Regions from separate parts of the Stutzerimonas sp. R40042 genome, predicted to be linked through region 1. Evidence: predicted binding sites of a transcription regulator. Region 1 holds the regulator's gene; each other region holds the start of a gene.
The links. The regulator FliA, encoded in region 1, starts transcription of late flagellar genes. The targets are predictions, from matches to a motif close to CTAAAGTTTNNNNNNNNNNNGCCGNTAA.

Region 1 (5,163 bases):
CCACTGGGGGTTCGAACTTGCCTTTGCCATGCAGCTGATCGAGCAACGCTTCGAACTCGTCATCGGTGATCTCGTCGCTTGCACCTGCCCCACTACTGGCCGTTGCAGGTTCGGCAGCCGCCGGCGTGGGCGCTGCGGTGGTTGCCGGCTCGAATTTGCCCTTGCCGTGCAGCTGATCGAGCAGTGCTTCGAACTCGTCATCGGTGATCTCGTCGCTTGCGCCTGCCCCGCTACTAGCAATCGCAGGCTCGGCAGCCGCCGGCGTGGTCGCTGCGGTGGTTGCCGGCTCGAACTTGCCCTTGCCATGCAACTGATCGAGCAACGACTCGAACTCATCATCGGTGATTTCGTCAGCCACGGTGCCTGTATCGGCGGATGCCAGCGGCTCGACAGCGGGCGGTTCGATCGCATCCAGCAGCTGCTCGAAATCGCTGTCGGCGCCTTCGCTCACAGGCTCGGCGATCGCCTGGGGCGCTGCGGCGGCAGGTGCTTCGTCGTCGGATGCAGGCTCGGCCAGACGGGCCAATGCGGCCAGCAGTTCCGGCGAGGCAGGAGTAGGTTCGACGCGTTCACGGACCTGGCTGAACATCGCGTTCACGGCGTCGAGCGCCTGCAGAACGACGTCCATCAGTTCGGAATCGACTCGACGCTCACCCTTGCGCAGGATGTCGAAGACGTTTTCGGCAATGTGGCAGCATTCCACCAGCTCATGAAGCTGAAGAAAGCCCGCACCGCCCTTGACCGTATGGAACCCGCGAAAAATCGCATTGAGCAACGCCATGTCATCGGGGCTGCTTTCCAGCTCCACGAGTTGCTCGGACAATAGTTCGAGAATCTCGCCGGCCTCTACCAGGAAGTCCTGGAGAATTTCTTCATCGGCGTCGAAGCTCATATTCACTTCCCCTAAAAGCCCAGGCTTGAAAGCAGATCATCGACATCGTCCTGGCCGGAAACGACGTCTTCACGCATATCGGCATGCATCTGCGGACCTTCACCATTGGAAGGCGATTTTTCTTGTTTTTTCTTCTCTTGCTCGGCGCGCATGGCATCACGGTCGTGCTGGATGCCAGCCACGCGGTCGACCTGCCCCGCCATCAGGACGAGATTGAGCAGATTGCTTTCAAGCTCGGTGATCAGTCGGGTGACACGCTTGATGACCTGGCCGGTCAGGTCCTGGAAATCTTGGGCCAGCATGATTTCGCTGAGGTTCTGCGACAGCTGGCTACCATCGTTCATGCTGCGCTTGAGGTACTGGTCGATGCGCTTGACCAGCCCACGGAACTGTTCAGCATCCATTTCGCGGCGCATGAATCGCTGCCAGTCGGCCGTCAGGCTCTGGGCCTCGTAGCTAACGTAGTTGACCAGCGGCGCCGATTCCTCCACCAGATCCATGGTGCGGTTGGCGGCCTTCTCGGTCATCTCCACCACATAGGACAGGCGATCGGTCGCGTCGGTGATCGGTGACGGATCGCCGCCAGTGGCACAGGTATCCATCTCGAGTTTGACGATGGCGTTGTGCAGCTCGCGGGTGAGCTTGCCGACTTCCTGATAGAGACTGTGATTACGCGCCTGGCTGAGTTCATTGAACATCTGCGTCGCTTCATCGAAGCGGCCCTGCTGCAGGCTTTCAATCAACTTAGGGGCGTTGGCCTTCAGAGTCGCTTCGAACTCTGCCAGGCTCTGATCTGCTTGCGTCATAGTGCCCTCGCGGCGTTGCTGCTTCAGCCGTTGACGCGCTCGAAGATCTTCTCGATCTTCTCCTTGAGCACCTGGGCAGTGAAAGGCTTGACCACATAGCCGTTTACGCCGGCCTGTGCCGCCTCGATGATCTGGTCGCGCTTGGCTTCGGCAGTGACCATCAGCACCGGCAGGTGCTTGAGGCGCTCGTCGGCACGCACGGTACGCAGCAGATCGATACCGCTCATGCCCGGCATGTTCCAGTCGGTGACGAGAAAGTCGAAGCTGCCGCTCTTGAGCATCGGCAGCGCGGTGGTGCCATCGTCCGCTTCGGCGGTGTTGGTGAACCCCAGGTCACGCAAGAGGTTCTTGATGATTCGTCTCATCGTCGAGAAGTCATCGACGATGAGGATTTTCATGTTCTTGTCCAAGTCGACCTCCGTAAGTCCCAAAATGCCTCAGCAAACCGAGCACGTCATACCGCAAACAATCGTCAATTGGCGCGCCATTCACCGAGGCGCGCACGCAGGCGCGCCGCACACTGGCTATGCAACTGGCTCACACGCGACTCGCTGACTCCCAGCACCTGACCGATTTCCTTCAAGTTCAGCTCTTCGTCGTAATACAACGACAGCACCAGCTTCTCGCGCTCCGGCAGGTTGGCGATGGCTTCTGCCAGCGCCAACTGGAAACGTTCGTCCTCCAGATCGCGGAAAGGCTCGGGGTGCGTGCTGCCGGCATCCTCCTGCAGCTCGCCATGCTCGCCTTCCTGCAGCAGGTCGTCGAAGCTGAACAGTCGGCTGCCGAGGGTATCGCCGAGGATGCTGTAATACTCATCGAGACTAAGCTTAAGTTCGGCCGCAACTTCATGATCTTTAGCGTCACGACCGGTTTTCGCTTCGATGGCGCGGATCGCCTCGCTGACCATGCGCGAGTTGCGATGCACCGAGCGTGGCGCCCAATCGCCCTTGCGCACCTCGTCGAGCATGGTGCCGCGGATGCGGATGCCGGCGTAGGTTTCAAAACTGGCGCCCTTGCCGGCGTCGTACTTCTTCGCTGCTTCCAGCAGTCCGATCATTCCAGCCTGGATCAGGTCGTCCACCTGCACACTCGCAGGCAGACGCGCCAGAAGGTGGTAAGCGATACGCTTGACCAACGGCGCGTACTGATCGATCAGGCGATATTGAGCATCCTTTGCCTGAGCCTTGCTGTAATACATAGCGGATCCGGCACCTGTCATTCGTGGCTTTCTGAAGCGGGACTGATGAGGCGCTCGACGAAGAATTCGAGATGGCCGCGCGGGGTAGCGGGCAACGGCCAGGTATCGATCTTCTGCGCAATGGCCTTGAAGGCCAGCGCGCATTTGGAGCGCGGATAGGCTTCATAGACGGCACGCTGCTTTTGTACCGCCTTGCGTACGGCCTCGTCGTAGGGCACGGCGCCGACATACTGCAGCGCCACATCGAGAAAACGCTCGGTGACCTTGGTCAGCTTGGCGAACAGGTTGCGACCTTCCTGGGGTGCATGCGCCATGTTGGCCAACACCCGGAAACGACTGATGCCGTAGTCACGGTTGAGCAATTTGATCAGAGCATAGGCATCGGTGATGGACGTGGGTTCATCTGTGACGACCAGCAGCACTTCCTGCGCGGCACGCACGAAGCTGACCACCGAATCACCAATACCGGCCGCGGTATCGATGATCAGCACGTCCAGCTCATCGCCCAGCTCACTGAATGCCTGGATCAGACCGGCATGCTGCAGGGACGACAGCTGTACCATGCTCTGCGTCCCGGATGCCGCGGGCACGATACGGATACCGCCGGGGCCCTGAATCAGCACATCGCGCAGATCGCACTCACCGGCGATCACATCGGCCAGGGTTCGCTTGCTGGTCAGGCCAAGCAGGACGTCGACGTTGGCCAGACCCAGGTCGGCGTCGAGCAACACCACACGCCGGCCCAGATCGGCCAGCGCCAGCGCCAGATTGACCGACACGTTGGTCTTGCCGACGCCACCCTTGCCGCCGGTCACCGCAATCACCTGTACGGGATGCATACCCATGTTCACACGCCTATATCTTGCTGGGGCCATACGGCCGGCGATGCGCCCGCATGGCACGCATCTGGTTCATTCTGGTACCGCACTCGCTTGATCATCCGGCCCGCCGTGACGAGCCGTTGTACAACCCGGCGAACATGTCCGCCATGGCCTCTTCGCTCGGCTCCTCGCCTGATTGCAGGCTTACCGCACGGCTGACCAGCTGGTGGCTACGGGGCAGATGCAGGTCATCCGGAATCCGCGGGCCATCGGCGAGGTAGGCTATCGGCAAATGCTGGCTGATCGTGAGACCGAGCACATCGCCGAGGCTGCCTGCCTCGTCCAGCTTGGTCAGGATACAACCCGCCAGGCCGCAGCGACGATAGTTGTGCCATGCCGCCTTGAGTACCTGACTCTGGCTGGTCGCCGCCAACACCAGATAGTTCTTGGATTTCACACCGCGATCCGACAGCGCTTCGAGCTGCTTGCGCAAGGTCGGATCGCTGGCCGGCAGGCCGGCGGTGTCGATCAGGATCACGCGCTTGCGGGCCAGCGGCGCCAGCGTCTTGCTCAATGGCTGGCTCGGGTCGATCTGCAGCACCGGTACGTCGAGGATACGCCCAAGCGTCTTGAGCTGCTCCTGCGCGCCGATCCGGTAGTTGTCCATGCTCGCCACGGCGATGTTCTGTGCGCCGTACTTGAGTACGTAACGGGCCGCGAGCTTGGCCAGGGTGGTGGTCTTGCCAACACCGGCCGGGCCGACCAGCGCAATCACTCCGCCCTCTTCCAGCGGCTCCTGCTTGCTGACCTTGATCGCCTGCGCCATATAGGCCAGCACCATGCGCCAGGCCTGACGCGGATCGTTGATGGTCGCGACCTTTTCCAGCAGGCTGCGCGACAGTTCGGCCGGCAGGCCGAGGCGCTGCAGCCGACGCCAGAGGCTGGCCTGCTGCGGACGGCGGCTCTGCTCCTGCCCCCAGGCGATCGAGCCGAGCTGCACCTCGATTAGCTCACGCAGACCGTGCAGCTCAGAATACATCGCCTCGATCGCGCGCGGATCGACGGCGGCGGACGGCGCGGCAGCCGGCTCGGGCTGAGCGCTCGGCGCCACGGCGGCCGGCTTCTCGTCAAGCAGTTGACGATCCTGCATCTTTGCCTGCGGCGCGGCGCTCAGTTCGGCATGGGCACTGGCCAGGCGCGATTGCGTCTTGCGCAGCTCAGCTTCAAGCGCAGGATTGGGCTTGGTCGCTGCCGGCGCGGACTGCATCGGGTAGTCGAGTACGGCCGTCAGCTCGACGCCACCGGCCACCCGGCGATTGCCGATGATCACGGCATCGGCGCCCAGCTCGTCACGCACCATCTTCATGGCGATGCGCATATCGGCGGCGAAGAAACGTTTGACCTGCATGGCCTGTACCCTCGGTTAATTCTGACCCACCGTCGAGA
Region 2 (5,163 bases), 1.2 Mb from region 1:
ACACCCGTGTCGGCGCGCTGTCGGAAATGACCGGCAAGGGTACGCATACCACCACTACCGCGCGGCTGTTCCACTTCCCCGGCGGCGGCGAGCTGATCGACTCACCCGGCATTCGCGAATTCGGCCTCGGCCACGTCAGCCGCGCCGATGTGGAAGCAGGCTTCATCGAATTCCAGGATCTACTCGGGCACTGCCGTTTCCGCGACTGCAAGCACGATCGCGAACCGGGCTGCGCGCTGCTCAAGGCTCTGGAAGAGGGGCGTATCCAGCCACAGCGCATGGCCAGCTATCGACATATTCTCAGCAGCCTGCCGGAATCGGACTACTGAGTTCATCCCGGCCGGTCAGCGACCGTCGGGTTGGCCGAATTGCAGCACCCCGTCTTCGAAGATGTTCAGCCGCTCGCGCAGCTGTTCGGGCTGCAACGGCTCCTCGACGGGTGCTGTCGCGCCGGGCGAAGACTGGGCAGGCACCGCACCGCCCTCATCGTCGCGCTGCGCGCCGGGCTGCTCGCCCTCGATCGAACGCTGCGCCTTCTTTGTCAGCACCAGGATATCGATGCGACGGTTCACCGGGTTGAACGGATCCTTGCGATCGAACAGTGCCGATGAGGCATAGCCCACCACCCGCGCAATCTGCTCCTCGGGATACCCACCTGCTACGAGCGTGCGGCGCGCGGCATTGGCGCGGCTGGCCGATAGCTCCCAGTTGCCGAAATCGCCGCGCCCGGAAAACGGCTTGGCGTCGGTGTGTCCGCTGATGCTGATCTTGTTCGGCACGGCGGCGATGGTGTCCACCAGCGCCAGCAGGATGTCCTCGAAGTAAGGCTGCAGCTGGGCGCTGCCGAGGGCGAACATCGGTCGGTTCTCGGCATCCATGATCTGGATGCGCAGGCCATCCTGGGTGATCTCGAAGAGGATCTGGTCCTTGAACTTCTGCAGCTCGGGGTTCTCGTCGACCTTGTTCTGCAGTTCCTGCAGCAGCAACTCCAGCCGCTCGCGCTCGATCTGCTCGGCGAACGTCTCGGCCTGCTGGGCGTCGATCTGCGCCTCGCTCTGCGCCGGCTCCAGCTCGGGATTGAGGGTGCGGTCCGGCGAAGGCGTCGGCGTGCCGCCCAGATCGATGACATGGGGGCTGGCGCTTTCGGTGAACCCGATGGGGTCCTGAAAATAGCCGGAGATGAGTTTCTTCTGTTCCGGCGTGGCCGAACTCATCAGCCACATCACAAGGAAGAACGCCATCATCGCCGTGGCGAAGTCGGCGAAGGCGATCTTCCAGGCGCCACCGTGATGACCGCCAGCGACCTTCTTGACCCGCTTGACGATGATCGGTTGGGTATTGTCCATGGCGAACCTTTAGCTGCCACGCATGGCTTGCTCGAGCTCGGAGAAGCTCGGGCGGTGCGCCGGATAGAGAACCTTGCGGCCGAACTCGACGGCCAGCGTCGGCGGCATACCCGAGGCCGAGGCGACCAACGTCGCCTTGATTGCCTCGTAGACGTTGAGCTCTTCCTTGGCGTCGTGCTCCAACGCCGCGGCCAGCGGCCCAAAGAATCCGTAGGAAGCAAGAATGCCAAGGAAGGTACCGACCAGCGCCGAGCCGACCTTGTAGCCGATCATGGCGTTATCCGCCTCGGCGAGGATCGACATGGTGATCACGATACCCAGTACCGCCGCGACGATACCCATCGCCGGCAAACCATCAGCGACCTTGCTGACGGCGTGAGATGGGTGCTCGAGTTCTTCCTTCAGGCTGTTGAGCTCCATGTCGAACAAGCCTTCGAGTTCGTGCGGCGCCATGTTGCCGGAGGACATGATGCGCAGATAATCGCAGGTGAAGGCGGTCATCCGCTCGTCCTGCAGGAAGCCGGGGTACTTGCTGAACAGCGGACTGGCGGCCGGATCCTCAAGATCGGCCTCGATGGCCATCATGCCCTCGCGGCGGCTCTTGTTCAGGATCGAATAGAGCAGGCTGAGCACTTCTAGATAATAGGTATTGGTGAAGCGCGTGCTGAACATCTTCAGCGACTTCTTGAAAACGATCTTGGTGGTGCTGCCCGGGTTGGCCTGCAGGAAGCCACCCAGCGCCGCGCCGCCGATGATCATCACCTCGAAGGGATGGATGAGCGCGCCGATCTTGCCGCCGGATAGTACGAACCCGCCCAGCACGCTGGCGAACACGACGATGATGCCGATGATTTTGACCATAGGAGGTACGTCTGGAACCTGATTACGAGCCGTTCGGACTGCGGCAACAACTGCCGCAAAACCCCGCCGTACGGCCTTGCAGAAGGAATGTTGGAAGAATTGTTCTGGTTATCGGAACTTTTGCGCCAGACTAAAGGCCATCCCGATGAAAAGCTAGTTCGGCCATGACCACCACACCCCCGCTACCACGCACCCTGCCCGCCTGGATCAAGGCACTCGACGATGCTCCCCTGCCCGCCTTTGCCGCCGTTCATGAACGGGTTCGCCTGGCGTTGCGCGACAGCAGCAAGTCGATGCGGCAGATCGCCGAGCTCATCCAGGACAGCCCGGTGCTGGCGCTGCGCTTCATTCAAGAGGCCAACCGCGGCATCGGCGATGGCCAGCCGGCCGAAAGCCTGGAGGTCGCACTCAGCCGCATCGGCGTGCAGCGCGCTGAAGCATTGCTGGCGCGCATTCCGGCGATGGAGGCGGCCGACATGCCGCGACCGCTGCGGCAACTGGTACTGATCAGCCGCCATGCCAGCCAGCAGGCCAACGGACTGTTCGCCGCCCGCCTGGCCCGGCTGTGGCAGGACATCCACTGGGGCAGCCTGCTGTTTCTGGCGCCGGCCTGGGCACTGATCGGCACCTATCCGCATCTGCTGGAAAGTTGGGAACAGCGGGTATTGGTCAAGGGCGAACCAGCCAGCCGCGTCGAGCGCGAACTGCTCGGCGTTTCCCTGCTGGAGCTGTGCCTCAGGCTTGCCGAGCATTGGCGTCTACCCGACTGGATCGCTCAGGGCTATCGCCTGCTCGGTGCCGATCGGCGCCGGCTGATCAGAGCCCTGCATATCGCCCACGACAACGAACACCCGCTGCACCAGCAGCAGATGCTCGACGCCGACCCCGAGCTACGCCGCTGGCTTACATTGCCGAGCAACACCATCGTGCTGGCCAACGGCTTGGCGCTATCGGCACACCACAGCTGGAGCGGCGTGCACAGCCTGCGCTGGCAGCGGCTGGCCGGACTGTACCTGCAGGTGCCGCTGGACGAGATGCAACAGATGGTGCACCAGCAAGCGGTCATCAGTGCCCGCGAGTTCGGCCCGACCGACCTCTGGCACCCGGCCCAGGGCCTGCTGTGGCCAACCGGCAGCCGCTTCCAGACCCTGCGCGAAGCACCGATCCCGAGCGCGGCCGACCTGGCAGAGTGGCGCGACCAATGTCGCCGCCTGCTGGGCGATCCCTCACCGTTCAGCAACATCCTGCAACTGACTGCCACAGCCAGCCGCGCACTGAACTGCGCCGGCCTTCAGCGCTCACTGGTGATGCTGGTCGACCGCAAGCAGAATCGCCTGGTCAGCCAGCAGGGCAACGGCCTGCCTGCCGATGCCGCGCGCCTGACGCTCGCTCCGGAGCAGAGCCAGATTGTTCGGCGCCTGCTGGAAAAACCTGCCCAGCTGCGACTGCAACCATCCAACATGGCGCAGTTCTCGGCCCTCTTGCCCGGCACGCTCAAGAAACTGTTCGCCGGCGAGCACCTGCTGTTGCGCTCGCTGGGAGTCGACGGGCGAGTGCTGATGCTCATCGTTGCCGATCAGAACGGCGCGCCCATGTCGGACGCGGTACTGCAAACATTCGTTAAAACATCCCAGTGCATCGAGCGCGCACTGAGCAACTTCAGCAGGCGCGGGGGCTGATCTTTTTCGCTAGACTTCGTCCCTTCCATGACTGAGTCGAGGCCCGCCGTGTCCGTCTTTTCCCACCTGCCGCTGGTGATCGAGCCTGCCGATCTGGCCGCTCGCCTCGATGCGCCGGAACTGATTCTGGTCGATCTGACGAGCGCCGCTCGCTATGCCGAAGGCCATCTGCTGGGTGCTCGCTTCGTCGACCCCAAGCAGACCCAGCTCGGCCAACCGCCAGCGCCCGGCCTGCTTCCCGACATCGCGCAGCTGCAGCAGCTGTTCGGCGCACTGGGACATCGCCCCGACGCGGTCTATGTGGTCTACGACGACGAGGGCGGCGGCTGGGCCGGGCGCTTCGTCTGGCTGCTGGATGTGATCGGCCATCACCACTACCACTACCTCAACGGCGGCCTGCACGCCTGGCTGGCCGAGGGTCGGTCACTCACCCAGCAGGTACCCGCGGCCGCCGCCGGCCACCCGAGCCTGACGCTCGACGAAGCACCCACCGCCACCCGCACCTACATCGAGAGCCGCCTCGGCGCGGACGACCTGGCTATATGGGACGCTCGCTCACCGGCTGAATACCGCGGCGAAAAGCTGTTCGCCGCCCGCGGTGGCCACATCCCCGGGGCGGTCAACTTCGAGTGGACCGCCGCCATGGACCCAGCACGTTCGCTGCGCATCCGCGAGGACATCGCCGAGCACCTGCGGGCACTCGGGATCGTGCCGGAGAAGGAAATCATCACCCATTGTCAAACCCACCATCGCTCAGGCCTCACCTACCTGATAGCCAAGGCGCTGGGCTATCCGCGCGTCAAAGGCTACGCCGGCTCCTGGGCCGAATGGGGCAACCTGCCTGACACCCCGGTGCAGCAATGAAAAGGACCAACATGAAAGAACGCCTGTTCGTCGCCAGCCAGTATCTGCTGCCGCATCACCTGATCTCACGACTGGCCGGCTGCCTGGCCGAATGCCGGCTGCCCTGGGTGAAGAACACCTTCATCAAGTGGTTCGTCCGCCATTTCCAAGTCGACATGCGCGAGGCCCAGACGGAAGAACCTACGGCCTACGAACATTTCAACGCCTTTTTTACCCGCGCGTTGAAAGATGGCGCGCGCCCTCTAGATACCACGCCTGGCGCCATCCTCAACCCCTGCGACGGGGCCATCAGCCAGCTAGGCCGCATCGAGCAGGGCCGCATCTTCCAGGCCAAGGGGCACAGCTTCAGCGCCATGGAGTTGCTCGGCGGCGATCATGAGCGCGCGGCGCCGTTCATGGGCGGCGCATTCGCT
Region 3 (5,163 bases), 2.0 Mb from region 1:
CCATGGCCGCCGGGGTAGAACACCGCATCGAAATCCTCGGCCGAGACCTGATCCAGACGATAGGTGTTGGCCAGCAGCGTCTGCGCCTCGCCGTCCCCGTTGAAGCGCTCGGTGGCCTCGGTCTGGGCGTCGGGCTGGTCGCTCTTCGGGTCGAGCGGCGGCTCGCCACCCTCGGGCGAGGCGAGCACCACCTGCGCTCCGGCATCCTTGAAGACGTAGTACGGCGCGGCGAATTCCTCCAGCCAGAAGCCGGTCTTTTTGCCGGTGTCACCCAGCTGGTCGTGGGACGTGAGCACGATGAGAATTTTCATGGAGCCTCCTTGGTGAAGCGCGACGTGAACAGGTGAGACTGCCGTTCTGGGCGCATTGCTCCGCGGCCAAATCACATCCATGAAAAAGGGCGCCGCAGCGCCCTTCTAAACCCCGTTCAGGTCAGATACGGAAGCTGTCCACCAGCTGCTTCAGGCGGCGCGCCTGCTGATCCAGATCGCCGCAGGCGCGCAGGGTCGACTGCAGGTTCTCCACGCCTTGCTGGTTCAGCGTGTTGATCTCGGTGATGTCCATGTTCAGCGACTCGATCACCGCGGTCTGCTCTTCGGTGGCGGTGGCCACCGACTGGTTCATGCCGTCGATCTCGCCGATGCGCTGGGTCACCTCGCCGAGGCGCTCGCCGGCGCGGTCGGCGATGGAGACGCTGGATTCACTCTGCCGCTGGCTTTCGGTCATGGTCTGTACCGAAGCACCGGCGCCGACCTGCAGCTGTTCGATCATCTGCTGGATTTCCTGCGCCGAACTCTGCGTGCGGTGCGCCAGGTTGCGCACCTCGTCGGCGACCACGGCGAAGCCGCGGCCTGCCTCGCCGGCCCGCGCCGCCTCGATGGCTGCGTTCAGCGCGAGCAGGTTGGTCTGCTCGGAAATGCCCTTGATCACTTCGAGAATCTGGCCGATGTCCACAGTCTTGGCATTCAGGGCCTCGATCTGCGAACAGGAGGCGCTGATCTTCGCCGACAGCTCGCGCATGGCGGCGATGTTCTGCTCCACCACCTGGCGCCCGTCCTCGGCCTGATGCCGCGCGCCGCTGGCATGCTGCGAGGCATCCGCCGCGTTGCGGGCGATCTCCTGGGCGGCGGCGCCAAGTTCGTTGATTGCCGCCGCCACGCTGTTGGTGCGGCTGGCCTGCTCGTCGGAGTTGGCCATCGATGCGTTCGAAGCGCTGAGCACGCGTTGCGCCACTTCGTTGACCTGCAACGTGGCCGAGGACACCTCGCGGATCGATTCGTGAATACGCTCGACGAAGCGGTTGAAGGCGGTCGCCAGCTGACCGAACTCATCCTTGGACTGCACGTCCAGGCGGCGGGTCAGGTCGCCCTCGCCTTCGGCGATGTTTGCCATGGCGCGGCCCATGTCCCTGAGCGGACGCATCAGCACGCGCATCAGCATGCCCAGCAGCAGCAGGATAAAGGCCACTGCGGCAATGGTCGCAATCAGCGCGGTGGTGCGGAAGCTGGTCAGTGCGGCATAGGCCTTGTCACGATCCAGCGAAATGCCGACGTACCACTGCACCGAGGGCAGGCCCTTGACCGGACTGAAGCTGAGAATGCGGTTGGAGTCGTCAAGCCGTACCTCGACATAGCGGCTGTCGAGCGATGGCGTGTTCTGCGGGTAGATATCGCGTAACGACTTCATCACCCGCTGACTGTCCGGGTGCACCAGAACCTTGCCGTCACCGCTGACCAGGAAGGCATAGCCCATGCCGTTGAAGTCCAGGGCGTTGATGATATCCACCAGCACCTTGAGGCTGAGGTCACCACCGACCACGCCGAGCGCCTGACCGCCGGCCTGCGCCGGGGTCGCCGCGGTGATGATCAGCTCATTGGTGGCAGCGTCCTGGTAGGGCTCGGTCAGCGTCGTGCGGCCGGCGGCCACGGCATCCTTGTACCAGGGACGCTGGCGCGGGTCGTAGCCCGCCGGTAGCTCGAAGCGCGGATGCACGATGAACTCGCCATCGGCGCGGCCCAGGTAGCTGAAAGCGAAGGTCGAACTCAGCGCGGGCTGCTTGACCAGCGCCTCCACCTGCTCGCTGGCGCTGTCACGGGCGACACTCTGCGCCAGGCTTTCCAGCAGGACCAGCCGGCCAGACAGCCAGTTCTGAATGTTGTGCGCGGTGACCTCGCCCATCTCGTCGAGGTAGCTCTCGAGGTTGGCGCGGATGGCATTGCGCTGCAGGTAGTCGTTGTAGAGCGTGAAAAGCGCGAAGGTCGCGATCACCACCAGGGAGGCGGCCAGCAGGATCTTGTGACTGAATTTGAGGCTGTTGGTCATGGCAGCGAGTCCGGAACGGTTCGGGCAAGCGGGCATCCGTGTCCTCTGTGCCTCCCTGGCTGTCATCCTGAACTGTCGGCCTCGTCCAGCGGAACTTTACGGTCAGTTGACGACGATCAAGCGGGGGGCCGTCTTTCCGACCAGCGGCTTGCGTGGCACCCAACGGAGCACCACGCACGGCCTTGACGCGGCTTCAGCGACCGGCCAGCGCCGGCATTACCCGAGGGCGCAGCAGCTCACCCAGCACCGCCAGCGCACCGATCGCTCCGGCGATCCAGTACCAGCGCTGCAACGGGTCGAAGCCCAGCCAGCCAAGCGCATGCAGGAAGACCATGAGGATCAGCACCGGGCAGACGTAACGCACCATGAACAGCCACAACGCGTAGCCCAGCGGCGGCAGGTTCAGCTCGTCGCGCATGATCTCGCTGCGCAGCGCGTAGCCGGCCAGCAGCACGGTGAAGATCCCGCCCAGCGGCATCATCCAGCGCGAGGTCAGGTAATCCAGCCAGTCGAAGAAGTTCTTGCCCATCGGCGTCCAGCCCGACAGCAGGTTGAACGAGAGCATCGCCAGCAGGCTGATCACCAGCAGCACCACGCCGGAACCGATGGCCGCCTTCATCCGCGAAATGCCGTGCTTCTCGTTGAGGTAGGCGACGGTGGCCTCGATCATGGAGATCGCCGAGGTCAGCGCGGCGATCGACACCATGGCGAAGAACAGCACGCCGAAGGCGGTACCGAACGGCATCTGCTGGAAGGCCAGCGGCAGGCTCATGAAGATCAGGCCAGGGCCGGCGGTCGGGTCCATGCCATTGGCGAAGATGATCGGGAAGATCGCCAGGCCCGCCAGCAGCGCCACGCAGGTATCGGCGATGGCGACCATGAAGGTGGTGCGGGCGATGGACTGGTCATCCGGAATGTACGAGCCGTAGGTGAGGATCGCGCCGGACGCCAGGCTCAGGGTGAAGAAGGCGTGGCCGAGCGCGGCCAGCAACGCCTCGCCGGTGATCTTCGAGGTATCGAAGCTGAACAGGAAGGCGAAGCCCTGATCGAAGCCGCCGCTGGTCACCGCGTAGCCCACGAGGATCAGCAGCAGCACGGCCAGCCCCGGCATCATCCAGCGCACCGCATTCTCGATACCCTTCTGCACGCCCTTGGCGACGATCCACAGGGTCAGCAGCGCAACCAGCAGGCTCCAGCCTCCGAGTTCCCACGGGTTGGCGTTGTGCGCCTCGAACACGCCGCCGAGCGCCTCGACGCTGGTCGCGGCCAACGAGCCGTCGAGCATCTTCACCGTGTAGGCGAAGGCCCAGCCGGCGACCACGACATAGAAGCAGAGGATCAGGAAGCCGGCGGTCATGGCCATGCCGCCCACCGCCTTCCACAGCGGATTGCCGTTGTTCTCGCGGACTACCCGGCCGATGGCGTCGATCGGGCTGCCACGGCCGCGGCGGCCGATGGCGATTTCGCACATCATCACCGGCACGCCGATGGCGAGGATGCACAGCAGGTACATCAATACGAAGGCACCACCGCCGAACTCGCCGGTGATGTAGGGGAATTTCCAGATGTTGCCCAGGCCCACGGCCGAGCCGGTTGCCGCGAGGATGAAACCCCAGCGCGAGAGCCAGAGGTTCTTCGGTTTTTCACGAGTCATACGTCACCTGTTTGTTGTTATCTGTGACGGGATCGGGACCGTCGCGCAGGGCGCGGCGGCGTGCAAGGCGGATTCAGTCTTTCATTGAGCGTCGGGCTGCACCTCCGGCGCGGCCTGCTGGAAGGCCGGAAGCGTCTCGCAGCGTGCGACGATCTCGAGAATGCGTGGATACGCCGCGAGGTCACAGGCAAAACGGCGCGCATTGTATACCTGCGGCACCAGGCATGCCTCCAGATAACCTGGCCGATCGTTCAGGGAAAGCCTGCCCTCGAAACATTCCAGGCCAGCTTCCACGGCGGCGAGGCCCTGATCGACCCAGTGCCGGTACCAGGCGTTCTTCGCCTCGTCGTCGACGCCCAGTTCGGCACTGAGGTACTGCAGCACGCGCAGGTTGTTCAGCGGATGGATCTCGCAGGCGATGTGCATGGCCAGCGAGCGCACCTGGGCGCGCTCGACCGGATCGGCCGGCAACAGGGCCGGCACCGGAAACACCTCGTCGAGGTACTCCAGGATCGCCAGCGACTGGCTGATGCGCGCGCCGCCGTTGGCTTCATCGACCAGCAACGGCACCAGCTGCTGCGGGTTGAGGGCGCGGTAATCGGCCGCACGCTGCTGGCCGCCGTCCTTGACCAGATGCACCGGCACCTGCCGGTAGGCCAGACCCTTGAGGTTCAGCGCGATGCGCACCCGGTAGGCGGCACTGGAGCGCCAGTAGCCGTAGAGCGTCAGCTCAGTGCTCATAGCGCTCGACCTGCTGATCGATGGCGCCGAAGATGCTCTGCCCGGCGGCGTCGAACATCTCGATACGCACCCGGTCGCCGAACTTGAGGAACGGCGTCTTCGCCTCGCCGTGCTCGATGACCTCGAGCATGCGCTTCTCGGCCAGGCAGGACGAGCCGGCACTGCGATCGTAGTTCGACACCGTGCCCGAGCCGATGATGGTCCCGGCGCCCAGCGGACGGGTGCGCGCGGCGTGGGCGACCAGGGTCGGGAAGTTGAAGGTCATGTCGGTGCCGGCATCCGGCTGGCCGAACAGCTCACCGTTGATATGCGAGACCAGCGGCCGATGCACCTTGCCGTCGCGCCAGGTTTCGCCCAGCTCGTCCGGGGTCACCGCCACCGGAGAGAAGCTCGACGACGGCTTGCTCTGGTAGAAGCCGAAGCCCTTGGCCAGCTCGCCGGGGATC
Region 4 (5,163 bases), 1.8 Mb from region 1:
AAGACCCATGACATGTACACCTGACCCGGGCGGGCAGGCTGCGCATGTCATGGTGAATCTGTCGACCCGCCCTAAAGGAATGCCGCTTGGAATCGTTTTTCGCCCCCACCCTGATCGTTGCGCTCGCCGAAATCGGCGACAAGACGCAGTTGCTCGCACTGCTGCTGGCCGCGCGTTACCGGCGACCCTGGCCGATCATCTGGGGCATCGTCGTCGCCACCTTGGCCAACCATGCCGCCGCCGGTGCGGTCGGCAGCTGGGTATCGAGCCTGCTCTCGCCGGTAGCGCTGAGCTGGATACTGGCGGCCAGCTTCGCCGCCGTGGCGCTATGGACGCTGGTGCCGGACAAACTCGATGACGACGACGCCAAGCTGGGCCGCCCCTACGGCCCCTTCGTCGCGACAACGATCGCCTTCTTCATTGCCGAGATGGGCGACAAGACCCAGGTTGCGACGGTGATGCTCGCCGCGCAGTATCCGGAATTCGTGCTGGTCATCCTCGGCACCACGGTCGGCATGCTGCTGGCCAACGTTCCGGTGGTACTGGCCAGCCACTTCGCCGCCGACCGGCTGCCGCTGACGCTGATCCGCCGGGTCGCCGCCGCCGGCTTTGCCGCACTGGCGCTGTACGCCGGCTATCAGGCGCTGACCATGAGCACGATTGTCTCAGGCTGATACCCAGCGCAAATCTGCGCAACCGGGGAGCTGATAGAGTGCGCTACCGCAGCGCACATCAGCGCCCCGAGGAGATCAGGCTGAATGTCAGCGGATGGACGCAAGAAACGAGTCTGCAACCATATCGATCTGAGCTGGAACAAGGGCCGTCTGGCCCTTTCCGAACAGATGCAGAGCAAGTATTTCGCCTACAAGGGCTCATTCATTGGCCAGCCGCTGAACAGCGCAGGCTTCGCCGAGCTCGTGCGTAGTGTGCGTAGCGCCATGCCGGACCTGGAAGTGGTGGTGGACGAGTGCATCTGCGAGGGCCACAAGGTGGTCACCTCGAGCACGGTGATGGGAACACTGGCGACTCCGCTGTTCGGCTATTCGGCCACCGACAAGATCCTCGCTATCGCCGCGATGAGCGTCTGGACGCTCAATCCGGCCGGAGATATCGAGGAAATTCACACGTTGATCGATCTTGAAGGCGTGCACCAACAGCTGGGTATCGAAACACCTCTCTCGACGCTGCTGTCGCCGACCTGAGCGGGCGGCGAGCAGCGTCGCCTCGGTCAGCGGCCGCTGCGGGCCTGCTCGTAGAGCGGCATCACTTTCGGAATATTGGCACGCAGCGCCGCGGTGCGAGTCGCCGAGGAAGGGTGGGTGCTCATGAACTCAGGCGGAGCCGAACCACCGGCCGAGGCCATTTTTTCCCACAGCGTGATCGCCGCGTTCGGGTTGTAACCGGCACGGGCGGCCAGTTCCAGACCGATCAGGTCCGCTTCGTTCTCGTTGCCGCGGCTGTTGGGCAGCGTCATCAGGTACTCGACGCCCATGTTCGCCAGCTGCAGGCCACCCGTACCGACACCCATGGCCGAACCCAACTGAGTCGCCATCTGCACGCCGTATGCCTTGGACATGGCTTCGCGGCCGTGCTCACGCAATGCGTGGGCGATCTCGTGGCCCATCACCGCCGCGATTTCGTCGTCGGTGAGTTTCAGCTTTTCGATCAGGCCGGTGTAGAAGATGATCTTGCCGCCCGGGCCGCAGTTGGCGTTGAGCTCCGGGCTGTCGATGACGTTGACCTGCCAGTCCCATTGCGTGGCATCGGGACGGAACACTCCGACCTTGGCGATCAGCCGCTGGGCAATGCCGTTGACCCGCTTGGCGATTGCACTGTTCTTCTCCAGCACGCCCTTGCTCGACGCCGCACTGAGCGTCTCCTGGTAGGACTGGGCATACATCTGGTTGACCTGCTCGGTCGACAGCATGCTGAACATGTACTGCTTGCGGTCGACGCCTACGGCGCCGCCGCTGGTGGTGTTGACGGCCTGACAGCCCGCCAGCACGACAGCAGCGGCCAACAGCGACAATCTGTGCGGCTTGAACATCGAGTTTCTCCGGAAAACCTGCGCCGTATCCTAGGGTCTGTTCCCGTTTCGTCGCAAGCCACGTTGCTGCGCCAAATGGCGCCAGGCAAGGCGCGGGACGCAGGTAATGGTGGTTCCCTTGCCAAGTCCCGCAACGCCGCATGGCGCCATTTGCCGCGCAACCCGCAGGGCCGGGCCGTTTTTTGCGCGATGCGGCGTTACTTGTCGCTTATTTGGAATGACCAAACTTCGCTCCTCGTGCCTTGCCTCGCGCAAAAAACGGCTCCGGCGCGGCCGCGTACGAAACGGGAACAGACCCTATCGCGGGCCCACCTGTCAGGCAACCGAACGTGCCGCTGCAGTTGTCGCAAATCCGGCCGATAGCCTGCCTATCCGCTGCGCAATTGGAGTTCCGCACATGTTCCGATCCATCCAGACCGCCTTTGCCGCGCTGGCCGGCGCCTGCACCCTGGCCGTGATCGCCGCACTTCTGCTATATGCCATGGTTTCCGGCATACGCAGCCAGGCGCTGGTCGAGGAGCGGACCCGCTCGCTGATCGACGGCATGGTCGAGCAGCGCGTCACTGCGCTCGCCCAGACCCAGGTCAGCCGGATCCAGGCGCAATTGCAGGCACCTCTGCAGATCGCCACGAGCCTCGCGCGGGTGCACACACTCACCGCGCTGACCGGCGACGACGGCATGCCGATGGCCAATCTCCGGCGCGAGGAACTGATCAACCTCGCGCGCCAGACTCTGATCGAGAATCCCGAGCTGACCAGCACCTATATCGCCTGGGAGCCCAACGGCGTGGATGCCAACGACCTGATGTATCGCGGCGACGAGCCGGGCATGGTCGACGGTCGCTTCGCCAGTTGGGTATACCGCGACGGCAACGGCGAGCTGTTGGTCGACCGCCTCACCGATATCGAAGACACCCGACTGCTGGATACCGGCGTACGTGCCGGCGAGTACTACCTGTGCCCGCGCGAGCAACTCAAACCGTGCGTCGGCGATCCCGCGCCCTATGAGATGAATGGCAAAACGTCGCTACTGTCTTCGTTCAACGCGCCGATCATCGTCGACGGCAAATTCCATGGCATCGTCGGCGCGGACATCAGCGTCGACTTCATCCAGCAACTGCTGAGCAATGCCAATGCACAGCTCTATGGCGGTGTTGGGCAGATCGCGCTGATCTCGAACAACGGCCGCCTGGCCGCCTACAGCAGCGACAAGAGCCTGATCGGCAAGCCGGCAGCACAGATCCTCGACGCCGAGGAGCAGGCGCTCGTCCAGCGCTTGCCGGCCGGCCAGACCCATTATCAGATCGATCAGGCGAATGGCCACGTCGCATTGTTCCTGCCTTTCTCCTTTGACGGCACCGACGCCCGCTGGGTACTGATGCTGCAGCTACCGATTGCCGAAGTCATGAAGGACCTGGAACAGCTCATGGCGGCGCTCGGCGAGGAAAGCCGCAGCAGCCTGGCCACCATGCTGGTCATCGGCATGCTGATCGGCCTTGCCGGCCTGCTGGCAATCTGGCTGGTCAGCCGGCGTATCACCCGTCCGCTGCGCGAGATGGTGGTGATGCTGGACAACATCGGCCAGGGCGAAGGCGACCTGACCCAGCGCCTGCATATCGACAGTCGCAACGAGCTGGGCCAGATCGCTACCGGTTTCAACACGTTCCTGACACGCCTGCAGGGCATGATCGGCGAGGTGGTCGGCTCGGTGCAGAAGGTCAGCGACGCTTCCGAGCACACCGCCGACATCGCTATCCGTACCGACAAGGGGGTGCAGACGCAACTGGCGGAAATCGAGCTGGTGGCCACCGCTGTGCACGAAATGACCGCAACGGCTCAGGACGTGGCGCGCAACGCGACCCAGGCGGCCGAAGCGGCGGGCAATGCTGACCGCGCCGCGAATCAGGGCCGGCATATCGTCCAGGACACCGGCTCGACCATCGCCGAACTGGCCGACGAGATCGGCCGTGCAGTGGAGGTGGTGCAGACGCTGGCTCGCGACAGCGAAAATATCGACGCCATTCTGGTCACCATTCGCAGCATCGCCGAGCAGACCAATCTGCTGGCCTTGAACGCCGCGATCGAGGCGGCGCGTGCTGGCGAGCAGGGCCGCGGCTTCGCCGTCGTGGCCGACGAAGTCCGCAACCTCGCGCAGAAGACGCAGCAGGCGACCGGCGAGATTCAGCAGATGATCCAGCAGCTGCAGAACGGCACCCGGGACGTGGTGCAGGTGATGGAGCAGAGTCAGAACCGCACCCAGCGCAGCGTCGAGCAGGCCGATGCGGCTGCCGAAGCGCTGCAGGCAATCACCCAGGCGGTCTCGCTGATCAACGACATGAACAACCAGATCGCCAGCGCCGCCGAGGAACAGAGCGCCGTGGCCGAGGACATCAACCGCAACGTCACCAACATCGGTCAGGTCGCACAGGAGGTCGCCGGTGGCGCCGAGGAAGCCAGCCAGGCCAGCGCCGGCCTGACACGTCTGGCCGAGCAGCAGCGCCGCCTGATCAATCAGTTCAGGGTCTGACCGGAGCTGTCGGCAGGACCGGGCAGCCAGGCGGATGTCTCAAGCGGGGGTGAGGCATTCTGGAGAATCGAGGCGCGGGTCGTTGACCAGCGTCGCCAGCGGCCGCTCGCGCAGCGTCGGGGCTGGTTGCAGCAACAATTGCTGAAGCGTTTCGGGAGGGGTGGCGGGATCGAGCCACGCCGCCTGCCCCGCCTCGTCGAGGATCAGCGGCCGGCGCAGCGTGGCCGCCGGCTGGGTCACGACAGCAGCACTGAGATAGGTGTGCCCCTGCACCGGATAGGCTTCCCAGAGCGCGGCGAAATAGGCGAGCGAGCCTTCGCAGGTCACCCAATAGGGGCGCTTGCGCGCCGAGCCGCGCCATTCATAGAAGCCGTTGGCTGGCAGCAACCCGCGGCGCAGGCGAAACGCCTCGCGGAACATCGGCTGCTCGCTGATGGTTTCCGCCCGCGCCTGGGCCGGCGTGCGCGTCAGATCGGTAAGCCAGGCCGGCGTCAGCCCCCAGCGCACGCGGCTGAGCTGCAGCTGCGCATCGACCTGGCGCAACAGCAGCACCGAAGCGCCAGGCGCGAGGCTCCAGTGCGGTTGCTGA

Region 2: a site for FliA is predicted at 2,316-2,343, ahead of motA (flagellar motor stator protein MotA). Genes of this name have one in related genera too.
Region 3: a site for FliA is predicted at 2,395-2,422, ahead of OUY36_RS04175 (methyl-accepting chemotaxis protein). Genes of this name have one in related genera too.
Region 4: a site for FliA is predicted at 2,383-2,410, ahead of OUY36_RS05340 (methyl-accepting chemotaxis protein). Genes of this name have one in related genera too.

What each region holds. Positions count from the first base shown of each region.
Region 1 is NZ_CP113258.1:2,932,338-2,937,500, forward strand. It holds gene OUY36_RS13775 (chemotaxis protein CheA) at 1-892, opposite strand, end outside; gene OUY36_RS13780 (protein phosphatase CheZ) at 904-1,698, opposite strand; gene OUY36_RS13785 (chemotaxis response regulator CheY) at 1,722-2,096, opposite strand; gene fliA (RNA polymerase sigma factor FliA) at 2,171-2,896, opposite strand; gene fleN (flagellar synthesis regulator FleN) at 2,914-3,741, opposite strand; gene flhF (flagellar biosynthesis protein FlhF) at 3,833-5,125, opposite strand; gene flhA (flagellar biosynthesis protein FlhA) at 5,141-5,163, opposite strand, start outside.
Region 2 is NZ_CP113258.1:4,130,134-4,135,296, forward strand. It holds gene rsgA (small ribosomal subunit biogenesis GTPase RsgA) at 1-329, shown strand, start outside; gene motB (flagellar motor protein MotB) at 345-1,346, opposite strand; gene motA (flagellar motor stator protein MotA) at 1,356-2,207, opposite strand; gene OUY36_RS19540 (HDOD domain-containing protein) at 2,372-3,886, shown strand; gene OUY36_RS19545 (rhodanese-like domain-containing protein) at 3,935-4,750, shown strand; gene asd (archaetidylserine decarboxylase) at 4,762-5,163, shown strand, end outside.
Region 3 is NZ_CP113258.1:897,672-902,834, reverse strand. It holds gene OUY36_RS04180 (type 1 glutamine amidotransferase domain-containing protein) at 1-311, opposite strand, end outside; gene OUY36_RS04175 (methyl-accepting chemotaxis protein) at 433-2,322, opposite strand; gene OUY36_RS04170 (sodium-dependent transporter) at 2,516-3,976, opposite strand; gene maiA (maleylacetoacetate isomerase) at 4,058-4,717, opposite strand; gene OUY36_RS04160 (fumarylacetoacetate hydrolase family protein) at 4,707-5,163, opposite strand, start outside.
Region 4 is NZ_CP113258.1:1,135,647-1,140,809, reverse strand. It holds gene OUY36_RS05355 (TMEM165/GDT1 family protein) at 87-674, shown strand; gene OUY36_RS05350 (ester cyclase) at 759-1,202, shown strand; gene OUY36_RS05345 (M48 family metallopeptidase) at 1,229-2,047, opposite strand; gene OUY36_RS05340 (methyl-accepting chemotaxis protein) at 2,445-4,574, shown strand; gene OUY36_RS05335 (SOS response-associated peptidase) at 4,614-5,163, opposite strand, start outside.